3 regions of the Ensifer sp. ENS02 genome follow, and region 1 is predicted to be linked to each of the others. Evidence: predicted binding sites of a transcription regulator. Region 1 holds the regulator's gene; each other region holds the start of a gene.
The links. Region 1 encodes LexA, which represses DNA repair genes until DNA is damaged. Its sites were predicted from a motif close to TGTTCNNNNTGTGTTCNG; they were not measured.
Positions count from the first base shown of each region.

Region 2: the regulator LexA is predicted to act here: its motif matches at 2,357-2,374, upstream of radA (DNA repair protein RadA).
Region 3: the regulator LexA is predicted to act here: its motif matches at 2,065-2,082, upstream of IB262_RS01050 (UvrD-helicase domain-containing protein).

Region 1 is NZ_JACVAO010000009.1:320,575-324,748, forward strand. It holds gene IB262_RS21140 (thermonuclease family protein) at 1-395, shown strand, start outside; tRNA gene IB262_RS21145 (tRNA-Cys) at 548-621, shown strand; gene IB262_RS21150 (hypothetical protein) at 831-1,163, shown strand; gene lexA (transcriptional repressor LexA) at 1,252-1,974, opposite strand; gene IB262_RS21160 (hypothetical protein) at 2,211-2,507, opposite strand; gene IB262_RS21165 (hypothetical protein) at 2,846-3,463, shown strand; gene IB262_RS21170 (hypothetical protein) at 3,591-4,174, shown strand, end outside.
Region 2 is NZ_JACVAO010000002.1:289,887-294,060, reverse strand. It holds gene IB262_RS05980 (CvpA family protein) at 112-735, opposite strand; gene radA (DNA repair protein RadA) at 860-2,263, opposite strand; gene alr (alanine racemase) at 2,413-3,552, opposite strand; gene IB262_RS05965 (AraC family transcriptional regulator) at 3,703-4,174, shown strand, end outside.
Region 3 is NZ_JACVAO010000001.1:221,258-225,431, forward strand. It holds gene IB262_RS01050 (UvrD-helicase domain-containing protein) at 1-2,022, opposite strand, end outside; gene IB262_RS01055 (carboxymuconolactone decarboxylase family protein) at 2,156-2,563, opposite strand; gene IB262_RS01060 (hypothetical protein) at 2,688-3,332, opposite strand; gene IB262_RS01065 (EthD family reductase) at 3,678-3,992, shown strand.

The DNA of each region.
Region 1 (4,174 bases):
CAACCCCTCTCGTGCGGCCGAATGAAGAGGTGAAGACGGCATCCATCCGTACCGATCAGTTCTATTTTTGCGGCATTCGCAACGACAACTGCGTGATCGATGGCGCGACCTTCGTCTTCCATGGCGAGACGATCCACGTCGCCGATGTCGATGCGCCGCGAATCCGCCAGGCAAGCTGCGACAAGGAGCGTTCGCGCGGCTTCTACGCCAAGCAGCGCCTGCGCGAATTGCTGAATGCAGGCGACTTCAGGCTGATCTCGGCGGGAGGGCGATCAGATGCCAAGGCCGGCGAGAAACTGCGCCTGGTCACCCGCGGTGACCAATCTCTTGGACGTGTACTCGTTTCCGAGGGGCTCGTGCGGCCGTGGGAAGGGCGCCCGACGCCCTGGTGCTGAGATCAGCTGGGAGACGATCGGCGGACATCGTCGATCGTTCTGTGGAAAGTATCCGTCCTGCAAATCGACGGCGCGTTTTTCAGAAAATGCCTCTTGCGGTTTTTCTGCAATCATTCTAAATCCGCGCCAACGCTTGGTTATCCGAGCTGTGAGGCCTCGTGGCGGAGTGGTGACGCAGAGGACTGCAAATCCTTGTACCCCGGTTCAATTCCGGGCGAGGCCTCCAAAAATCTCACCTCGTTAAGTTTGGTTTGACGTTCTGCCTTAGGGCAGCGCGGTAATATTCGCGACCCCACGTCCGCGCAAGCCACGTCTCCTATGCCTCCGTCGGATCTTATCGCTTCGGTGAATTCGGTAGAGGGGGAACGATGACTCCGCTGAGATCAACCGCATCGGTAGCGTCCGTCAACATTAAGAACGGAGGCAATGGCATCAATGAAAAAGAGACTGATCCTGACGGCGTTGGCGTGTTTTGCTGCGACCGCTATTGAGGCGCGCGCGGACGACCTGGTTTTCCAGCTGAAGAACAACACCGGCGCGGTACTGACGAATTTCTATACGTCGCCGGTCGGCGTCAATGAATGGGAAGACGATGTTTTCGGTCGGCAGGTCCTGAACCCCGGCGAGAGCATGGAGATCACCATTGCCGACGGGCGGGACGTCTGCAAATACGACATGCGATTCGAGTTCGAGGAAGGCTCGGCCCTCGATACGACCGAGGACACGCAGGATCTCTGCGAACTCGGCGAATACACGATCCACGAATAAGCGATCTGGATTTCAGGTCGCCTTAAATGGAAAGAGCCTCGCCACTTTCAGTGGCGAGGCTCTTTTGATTCGGCGTTCTGCCTGGAATTCAATGGTAGCGGCGGATCAGCCCGACGAGCTTGCCCTGGATCTTCACGCGATCCGGTCCGAAAATGCGCGTCTCGTAGGCGGGGTTGGCCGCTTCGAGCGCAATCGACGCGCCCTTGCGACGGAAGCGCTTCAGCGTCGCTTCCTCGTCGTCCACGAGCGCCACGATGATGTCGCCGGGATTGGCCGAGTTGCCGTTGCGGATGATCACCGTGTCGCCGTCGAAGATGCCGGCCTCGATCATCGAATCACCCTTTACTTCGAGGGCGTAATGCTCGCCGCTGCCGATCATGTCGAGCGGGACGGTAATGTCATGAGTGTTGTTCTGGATCGCCGAGATCGGCACGCCGGCAGCGATGCGCCCCATCACCGGGACGGAAACAGACGTGCTTTCGGCGACCGGCGCCGGCTTCGGCGTGGCAGGAGCGGCGGCCGGCGGCTTTCCGAGGCTGCCCTCGATCACGCTCGGCGAGAAGCCTCTGCGCGGCTGTTGCTGGCCGGCGGCGTAGGCTTCCGGAAGCTTGATGACTTCGAGCGCGCGCGCCCGGTTCGGCAACCGGCGAATGAACCCGCGTTCTTCGAGCGCCGTGATCAAACGGTGAATGCCGGACTTCGACGCCAGGTCGAGCGCATCCTTCATTTCATCGAAAGACGGCGGTACGCCCGACTCCTTCATGCGTTCGTGGATGAACAGAAGCAATTCCTGTTGCTTGCGGGTCAGCATGGCACGTCGCTCCAGAGGCGTGAAACAAATCAAGAACAGACACTATCTGTTCCATATGTGTTCCGCAAGTGCCTAAAATTCCGTGAATTCAGGCAATTGGCTGCTTCTGTGGGGGGCGATTGGTCACTTTTGCGGGAGCGGGGCGGTTTTCGGCGACGGTTGCGTCCCAAAACAGCGCCGGGCAGGCCGGTCGCGCGCGTGATTCGAACGAATCGCGGCTCTCTTCGCGGAGAGACTTAAGTCGCTTGCGAGGCCGAGCAGGCGTCTTCGAACTCCTTCACCGTTTCGGCGCTGTTGTCTTCCGGAAGCACTGCGTCGGCCGCATCGGTCGCAACGGGCGTATCGCCGTCATAAACGAAGGACTGGATGTAGAACGCGAGCGCGCCCTTCCAAACATTGCGTCCATCGATCTGATGGCACGGCACGGCCCGTTCGAAATCGGTCTGGAGTTCATCCACCGTCGCGGCACTGAGCTTGACGTCAGGCATATTGGGCGATGCGACTATCGAAGCGAGAAGCAGGGCGGCAAGCACGGTGATCGTCCACTTGATGAAGGGGTGGGACTACGGGGTGGTAAACGATGTGAACCGCGCTTTCGTTCCGAAGTCCAGCAAGCATGGCGATCACTCTGCCTTGTTCAACAGCTCTTTGCCCGCAGGCTGTGGCTGATTTGCGCCAGCCGCTCCATCTCAACCTCGTCTCGGCCGTTCTTTATGGACCGGCGCGGAGAATGCATCGGAGCTGCCAGCTTTCGCATCGGGCCTGGGGCGCGCAAAAATCCCTGCGGGGAAGGGCCTTCACCGTCTCGACAGGCCTCTAAAAAAAGATAACTTTGCGTGGAAAGTGGGGTGGTTGCATGCATAGATTGTCGTTGGTGGTGCTCGGCCTGTTGCTCACGGCTGGAGCGGCGTCTGCTGAAGAAGGGCGTTCGAATATCTGGAAACGGATCAACGCCTGGACGGTGGGATCCGATCCTTCCCTGGGAGGCTCGTGTTACGCGGCGACGAGCTATGACGCCGGCGCTATCCTTCGTATCGGCTTTTATCCGCGGGGATCGACGAACCTGGCGTTTCTTTCGATCGGCAATGCCGAATGGAAATCCATCGAGCCGCAGCGGGAATACGATGTTGCCTTGCAGCTCGACCGTGGTCGTCAGTGGCCGGCCGTTGCGTTCGGTGTTGATCTGACCGGAGCCAAGGCCCTTGTCGTCAACTTTTCCAACACCGACTTCTTTACCGAATTCGTTCGCAAAAACACCTTGGCGCTGGCCTTCGAGGGGCGCGTCGTCGCGAGCCTCAGCCTGCGTGATTCGATGAAGGCGGTAAGCGAGATGTTCAAGTGCCAGGAGGCGGTGAGCGCCTTGATCCCGAATGGCGGTCAGGGAGCGGCGAACGATCCCTTTGCGGGCGCCGGTGGCAATGCGCCGAACAACGATCCCTTTGCCGGCGGCGGCCAGACCAAGTCGTCGAAAGATCCTTTCGCCATGTGATGGGCGCGTCCGCTTGCCGCAGAGAGGTGAATATTCCTAAAATATTGCCTGGGATCGGCTAGGCACCCTCGACAGTGACGGGGGGACCTATCAAAATGCGGGCAAACGGGGGTTTTGCATGCGTAGATTGCTGGTCGGATTGGTAAGCTGTCTGATCGCCGCGGGATCGGCCGCGGCTGAGGAGTCCGAAATCATCAAGTGGAAGGATGTCGACGGCTGGACCGTTGCATCCGACACCTCGATGGAGGGCTCCTGCTTCATCTCGTCGGTATTCGACGGCGGGGTCACCTTGCGCCTTGGGTTCTATCCCAAGGGCTCCGAGTCGCCGCTCTATATGAGCTTCGCCAGCGACGACTGGAGGTCGCTCGAGGTCGGCAAAGAGTACGACCTGACCTTCCGCTTCGACAAGACCGATCCCTGGAGCGCCTCGGCGACCGCCGCCGGTGATGCGAGCGGAAAGTTTCTGTTCGTGAACGTCACCGACGCCGAGTTCCTGACGGGCTTCGTGCGCAAGCGGGCCTTGGCCATCGCGTTTGAAGATCGCGTCATCGCAAATCTCAGCCTGCGCGGCACCGGCCCGGCGGCCGACGAGCTGATGAAATGCCAGCGGGCGGTCGACGAGATCATCGCCGACGAGGGCCGCAAGTCCAAGGAGAAGAAAGCCGACCCGTTCAGTGCACCGAGCGAGAAGCGATCGGCGCGGGATCCGTT
Region 2 (4,174 bases), on a different contig from region 1:
CGTGATCAGGCCCGCCGTCTTCAAGCAATCTTAGCTGAAAACGGCTGCAAGCGTTATTCCCCAAAAGGACAAAGCCCGCGGGGCGGGCTTTGTCGGCAAATCGTTCCTGTCTCAGCCGTTGGTGGCCGGGGCGTCGTCGGCGGGCGCCTGGTCTGGCGTCGTCGCAGGTGCCTGGCCGGGCGTCGTTGCCGGCGCTTCGCCTTCGCCTTCACCGGTCGTGTCCTTGCCGCGCAGGCGATCGAGAATGGTGGCGTCGGCTTCTTCGGGCAAAAGCGCGATCAGCTTGTTGCCGAGATTGTCGAGCAGCGGCTTCGACTTGGCCTGGGTGACCCAGGTCGGCTGCTGCTGGGGAGCGACGAGCCAGTTGAAGAACAGCATGGCGACGACGACTAAAAGGATGCCGCGGGCAGCGCCGAACAGGAAGCCGAGCGTGCGGTCGAGCGCGCCGATGCGGCTGTCGATGATGAAATCGGCGATCCGCATGGTGATGAAGGAGATGATGATCAGCGCGATCAGGAAGATCACCGCCGCCGATCCGATCATCGCGACCGTGTCGCTGTTGGTATACTGCTTCGCATAGGGCAGGAGATGCGGGTAGAGGAAGTAGGCGGCAGCCGCCGCACCCACCCAGCTCGCGACCGAAAGCACCTCGCGCGAGAAGCCTCGAACCATGGCCAGGATTGCGGAAAACAGGGCGACGCCGAGAACGATACCGTCGAGAATTGTAATGGGCATTTTGTCCTTACTCCGGACCCGGTTCGTCCGGGTCTCCTCAAGCCTATCCGCCATCGGCCCTGAGTTCAGGGCATTTGCAGCCTGTTTGCGGCCCTTAAAGGGCGGCCTGCGGCATCCGCATCTTTCAGTCTTCGTCCTCCACCGGTCTCAGCGCGTTTCGCGACCCCGCGATGCGCGCCACCAGATCGGGCAGGCTTTCCATCTCGCTCCAGCGGCCATTGCCGTTTTTCGGCAGTTCGGTCGAAGCGGACGGCAGGACCGCCTGGGAGAACCCGAGCTTCTCGGCTTCCTTAAGGCGTTGTGCGGTATGCGCAACCGGCCGGATGGCACCCGACAAGCTGACTTCGCCGAAATAGACGCAATCCGCCGGAAGGGCAAGCCCGGCAAGCGATGAAACCAGTGCGGAAGCCACAGCTAGATCGGCCGCCGGCTCGGAAATGCGGTAGCCACCGGCGATGTTGAGATAGACGTCGTGCTGGCCGAGCCGCACGCCGCAATGGGCTTCCAGCACGGCAAGGATCATCGAGAGCCGTGCGGAATCCCAGCCGACGATGGCGCGTCTCGGCGTGCCGAGCGAGGTCGGGGCGACCAGCGCCTGCACTTCGACGAGAACCGGGCGGGTGCCTTCCATGCCGGCAAAGACGGCGGCGCCCGGCGATTTCTCGTTGCGTTCGCCGAGAAACAGTTCCGACGGGTTGGCGACCTCGCGCAGGCCCTTGTCCGACATTTCGAACACGCCGATCTCGTCGGTCGGGCCGAAGCGGTTCTTGACGGTGCGCAGGATACGATAGTGATGGCCGCGGTCGCCTTCGAAGTAGAGCACGGCGTCGACCATATGCTCGACGACGCGCGGACCGGCGATCTGGCCCTCCTTGGTCACATGGCCGACGAGCACGACGGCGGTTCCCGTCTGCTTGGCAAAGCGGATCATCGCCTGCACGCCGGTGCGAACCTGGGTCACCGTGCCCGGCGCGGAATCGACGATGTCGCTCCAGAGCGTCTGGATCGAATCGATGATCACGAGATCCGGGCGCTTGCCTTCCGACAGCGTCGCCAGAATGTCCTCGACGTTGGTCTCAGCAGCGAGCAGCACATCGCTGTCGGCAGCCCCCAGCCGCTGGGCGCGAAGACGCACCTGCGCCACAGCCTCTTCGCCCGAGACATAGATGACGCGATGCTTGCGGCGCGAGAGCGCGGCCGCTGCCTGCATCAGCACCGTCGACTTGCCGATACCCGGATCGCCGCCGACGAGCAGCGCCGATCCGCGCACGAAGCCGCCTCCGGTCACCCGGTCGAGTTCCGAGATGCCTGTCTGGATGCGTGGCGCGTCTTCGATCTCGCCCGAGAGGGTGGTGAGCGCCACCGGGCGTCCCTTCTTCGGCGCGCGCGACGGACCGCCGCCGATGCCCGCCGTCGGGTCGTCCTCGATGATCGTGTTCCACTCGCCGCAGCCTTCGCATTTTCCCACCCAGCGAGTGTGGATCGTGCCGCAGTTCTGGCAGATGAATTGGGTACGCGCTTTCGCCATCGGCATCGACTTTCGGAATGTGAGACCGCCGACGTCGCGAGGGGACGTCGGCGGCAAAGAATCATCTGTATCGTCACATAATGCCGCAAAGTGCGGAACAAAAGGTGAATTTCTGCAAGAATAACCGAAAAATGAGCTGAAGGAGCGGGTCAGACGCTGTCGATATAGTGCCTGATATAGCGGCGGCCGAGACTGGTCAGCATCTCGTAGCCGATCGTCCCTCCGGCGCGCGCGACATCGTCGATGGCGATGTGCCGGCCGAAGAGCTCGATGTAATCACCCGGTCGTACCGCGCTTTCAGGAAGGTCCGTGACGTCGAAGAGACTGAGGTCCATGGTGACGCGCCCGACATGCGGGACCTTCTGGCCGTGCAGGAAACCGAAGGCCCCTGATGGCGTTGCCTGCCTGAGCGTGACGCCGCCGCCGGAGACGGAACGGTGATAGCCATCGGCATATCCCACAGCCACCGTGGCGATGCGACTGTCGCGGTCGAAGCGGGCAGAGGCGCCATAGCTCGCGGTGCCGCCGGCGGCCACGTCTCGCACCTGGATGATCCGTGCTTCGGCGGTCACGACCGGCTTCATCGGGTTGGGGATGTCGTTCACCGCCTCGCCGCCATAGACGGCGATGCCCGGCCGGGTCAGGTCGAAATGATAGTCGGGCCCGAGGAAGACGCCGCCGGAGTTGGCAAGGCTCGCATCGACCCCTTCATAGGCAGTCGACACCTCATGGAAGCGACGGAGTTGAAGGCCATTCAGCCGATGGTCCGGATCGTCGGCGCTGACGAGATGGCTCATGATCAGCACCGGCGAAAAGCTTGCCGGTCGCGCCGGGTCTGTCGCAAGCGCAACGGCCTGCTCGACCGTAAGGCCGAGCCGGTTCATGCCGGTATCCACATGCAGCACGCAAGGGTGGTCGCCACGCTCGGAAAGGGCGGCCATGAACACGGCCAGCTGCTCGTCCGAGTTGATGACCGGCACCAGATCGTTGTCGAAGAACAGCGCCTCGTTGCCCGGCCACATCCCGGCGAGAATGTAGATCCGGCCGTCCGGTGCAAGCGGACGGAGTGCTGCGCCTTCCTCGGCATTGGCGACAAAGAAATCGCGGGCGCCGGCCGCATAGAGGGCAGGGGCCGCCTGCGCGATGCCGATGCCATAGGCATCCGCCTTGAGGACGGCTGCGGCACGCGCCTTGCCGGAGCGCTTGTTCATGGCCCGCCAGTTGTCGACAAGCGCGCCAAGATCGATCGTGAGCCGGTTGGAAGCGGAAAGGAAGTCTGGAGGAAGCATGCCGGGCACTCTGCGTGGATGATCCAGGATCAATACAGCCAAGCGCAGAGCGTCGCAAATATTCCCCTGTCGCAGCGCCCTCGCGGATGGACCAGGCAAACGAGCACTTTTGTGCAAGACGCAGCCGCGCAGGCGCACTATGGTTTTGCCATGCAGACAATTTCGCAGGAAGAAGCCATCGATGTCATGCCGATAGAGGGCGCCGAGCGCACGCGCTTCTGGCGGGATTCCCGCTTCATGGGCATGGAATGTCTGACGGCGACCTTCATCACCCATGAATTTGCGCCGCACGCGCACGAAACCTTCAGCATCGGCGCCATCGAGGCCGGCTCGCAGATCAGCAAGATCAAGGGCGAGCGTTCGGAGGCCGGCCCCGGATACTTTTATCTGATCAATCCCGACGAAATTCACGACGGTCATCCGGGCGGCAGCGGCTATCGCTATCGCATGGTCTATCCGAGCGCCGAACTGCTGGTGAGCATCATCGAGGATGTCACCGGACGCGCTTTCAAGGGCACGCCATCCTTCTCCAAGCGTGTTTTGCAGGCGCCGGACCTGGCTCTTTCCTTCCATCAGGCCCACCGCACGCTCGAAGTGTCGGGGGCGACGCTCGAGGCGGAGG
Region 3 (4,174 bases), on a different contig from region 1:
CGGCATGGTCGACTGCCAGAGGCCGTGGATGCGGCGGTTGGAGACGAACCAGATGTGGCAGCGATGCTTGGCGCGGGTGATGCCGACATAGGCGAGGCGCCGTTCTTCCTCAAGGCCGGAGCGGCCGCCCTCATCAAGCGCGCGCTGGTGCGGGAACAGGCCTTCCTCCCAGCCGGGCAGGAAGACAGTATCGAACTCCAGGCCCTTGGCCGAGTGCAGCGTCATGATCGAGACGGCATCGAGGTTCTCGTTCTGCTCGGCATCCATGACCAGAGCGACGTGTTCGAGGAAGCCGCGCAGGCTCTCGAAGGCTTCCATCGAGCGGATGAGTTCCTTCAGGTTTTCCAGCCGTCCGGGGGCTTCCGCCGTCTTGTCGTTCTGCCACATGGCCGTATAGCCGCTCTCGTCGAGGATCTGCTCGGCAAGCTCGGTGTGCACGGTCGTTTCAAGCAGGCTCTGCCAGCGGCGGAAATCGGTGACGACGTCGAACAGTGCCTTGCGCGCCTTCGGCTTCAGCTCGTCGGTCTCGATGATCTCGGAGGCAGCCGCCAGCATCGGGATGTCGCGGGCGCGGGCATAGTCGTGCAGCGTGCGCACGGTGGTGTCGCCAAGACCGCGCTTCGGCGTGTTGACGATGCGCTCGAAGGCGAGATCGTCGGCCGGCTGGCAGACGAGGCGGAAATAGGCCATGGCATCGCGGACTTCGAGGCGCTCGTAGAAGCGCGGGCCGCCGATGACGCGGTAGTTGAGGCCGAGCGTGACGAAGCGGTCTTCGAACTCGCGCATCTGGAACGAGGCGCGCACAAGGATCGCCATGTCGTTGAGCTTGTGGCTCTTGCGCTGCAACTGCTCGATCTCTTCGCCGACGGCGCGGGCTTCCTCTTCGGAATCCCAGGCGGCGTGCACCTGCACCTTCTCATCATCCGGATCGATGCGGTCGGTAAAGAGCGTCTTGCCGAGGCGGCCCTCGTTGTGGGCGATCAGGTGACCGGCAGCGCCCAGAATGTGCTCGGTCGAGCGGTAGTTGCGCTCAAGCTTGATCACCTTGGCGCCCGGGAAATCCTTTTCGAAGCGCAGGATATTGTCCACTTCCGCGCCGCGCCAGCCATAGATCGACTGGTCGTCGTCGCCCACGCAGCAGACGTTCTGCGGTACGCCCTTGGGGCGCTGGGCAAGCAGCCGCAGCCACATGTACTGCGCCGTGTTGGTGTCCTGGTACTCGTCGACGAGAATGTAGCGGAACTTGTCGTGATAGTCCTTCAGCACATCCGCATGCATGCGGAAGATGCGGATCGGGTGCAAAAGAAGATCGCCGAAGTCGCAGGCGTTCAGCGTCAACAGCCGGTTCTGGTAGGCGGCGTAAAGCTCGCGGCCCTTGCCGTTGGCAAAGGCGCGGGCGTCTCCCTCGGGGATCTGGGCGGGATCGAGGCCCTTGTTCTTCCAGCCGTCGATCATGCCGGCAAACTGCTTGGCCGGCCAGCGCTTGTCGTCGATGCCTTCGGCCTGGATGAGCTGCTTGATCAGCCGCACCACGTCATCGGTGTCGAGAATGGTGAAATCGGAACGCAGGCCGACGAGCTCGGCGTGGCGGCGCAAAAGCTTGACGCCGATCGAGTGGAAGGTGCCGAGCCAGGGCATGCCTTCGACCGCATGGCCGACGAGCACGCCGATGCGCTCCTTCATCTCGCGCGCCGCCTTGTTGGTGAAGGTCACCGCCAGGATCTGCGAGGGAAAGGCGCGGTTGGTCGAAAGGATATGGGCGATGCGGGTCGTCAGCACCCGGGTCTTGCCGGTGCCGGCGCCGGCAAGCACGAGCACGGGGCCATCGAGCGTCTCGACCGCTTCGGACTGTTCCGGGTTGAGGCCGGAGAGATAGTCCGGGCGCGGCTGGGCGCGATCGCGCGCCGCCATGGCGCGCGCGGCGATGCCGCCCGTTGCCGGAATACCTGCGGGGGCGGGCTGCTGCTTGCGCGGCGCCGGCTCCTCGTCGAAGAAGGGAATATCGTCGAAACCACTCATCATGCGGCTCAATGTAGTGATTCGGTGGGGAAAGGCCAGAAAGGATGTTCTTCTTTTATTCCGTTTTCTGCGCCAGCCGCACCAAGCCTGTGGAAAGACAGGCGATTTCGAGACCGCTTATTCTTGGTCGCGCGGTCTATTCTTTTGTCTTGTCGAAGGCGGTATCCACAGGCACCTGCAGCGCCGTCGCCAACTGGTTGGTGCGGGCGGCAAGCGAGATCACCCTGAGCAGGTCCGCATGCTCGGCGTCGGTCATGCCTTTCGCCCTTGCCGCCGCCGTATGGGAATGGGCGCAGTAGCCGCAGCCATTGGTGACGGAGACGGCGATATAGAGCATCTCCTTGACCAGCGGATCGAGCGCCGAGGGCGTTGCCATCACGGCCTTCACGTCGCGCCAGGTCTGTTCCAGGAGCTCCGGATCGAAGGCGAGCCACAGCCACATATTGTTGATGAAGTCGGATTTGCGGGTGGTGCGAATGTCGTCGAACACGGCTTTGACACGCGGATCGGCTTCCGGGTTCTGAGGCGGGGATACGGTGCTCATGGGGCTCCTTCGCTGTTGTTCTCGGCGGTTGTGTGCGGGCCGGCCTGTCGCCTGAAGCGGTGACGATAGCCGACGTCGCGGCGATTGCCAGCGCTGCGTTTTGGGGAAGCCGTCGCCGATGCGTTCAGTTGGGGATTTCGTTGCACGGCTGATTGTTCGAGCCGAATGGTCCGGTCGTAAACAGCACGCCCTTGCTCGAGCCCTGATAGGCGTTGCCGTTCTGCGTGACGATGAAGACCCTGCGGCCGCAGAAGCCCGTCGGCTGCGCGGCAACCACGCGCGTCTGGCCACTGGCGTCAGTGACGGTCTTGGGGTTGCAGGCGCCATAAGGCGTGTCGGCCATGCGAACGGTTGCCGTCGAACTGCGGCTGAGCGGCGCGGAACTGCCGGGTGGGTACGTCCCCGAAGCCGTGCCTGCAGCGGCCACGGTCGATTGCGTGATCTGAAAATCTCCCGTGCTGTCATCGTAGCGGCACCGCTTGATGGCCCAGATCCAGACGGCAATGTCGCGCACACCGCTTTCGGGGTCCTCGGCCGAAGCTGCAATCGTCAGAGGCGCCAGATCGGGAACACTTCGGCGGCGGTTGCAGCAGCTGCTGTCGTTAAAGACCGGGTCGGGATTGCCATGGTCATCCAGGATGCCGGTGATCTCGAGTTTCGTGGTCGGGCCGGTCTTGTCGTCCGCCTGGACAGTCACGGTCTGACACCCCGCAAGAAGCAGGCCCATGGAGACGAGTGCGAATGTCAGGCAAAATGCATGCGGCCCCATGACGACCCCCGCCATTGTCCGTACCGCTGCCCAAGATACTCCCGAAGACTTTTGCCCGCAAACAAGCGCCTTCCTTTGCCGCGCTCGATCAACCCCGCGGCATCGTTGCCGTCCACAAACGATGCGCGTCCTTCAGCACCTTCCTCTGTCGCTATCGCAACCTCGTCGAACGCTTCGTCAGCACTCAGGCACTTCCGTGCCGTCGTCACCGGCTTCGACAAGCACAGCGAAAACGACCTTGCTCTCGTCAAACTCGCTTCAGCCAAAACCTGGTTGTGCTCTACAGGTCGGTGACCTAGAAGAAGCTTCGAACGCTCGGAGCGGCGTTCAGGCAGGAGCCCGACCATGATCAAGATGAGCGTCTACTATCCGGCCGATGGCGGCTCGAAGTTCGATCACGACTACTACCGCACCCGCCACATGCCACTGATCCAGGAACGGCTCGGCGATGCCTGCCTGCGCTACGAGATCGATAAGGGCCTTGCGGGTCGCGAGCCTGGAAGCGCGCCGGGGTTCGTCGCGGCGTGCCACGTCTACTCGCCGAGCCTCGAGACATTCCAGGAGGCGTTAGGTCCCCACCGCGCCGAGATTGCCGCGGACGTCGCCAACTATACGGACATCGCGCCCATCGTGCAGATCAGCGAAGTCGTTGGAGGGTAGGGTGCTTTGGCGCGTCAGGCGTAGCCGTTGACCTTTCCGCAATCGGCGTAGCGTTGGCGCACCATGATCCATGGTGACGCAGCCAGTGCGGAACCGGTTGACGATCGGGAACATGTGGTTGCCGTCGAAGCGTATACGACCTTGCTCTCGTCAGGCTCGCTTCAGCCAAAACCTGGCTGTGC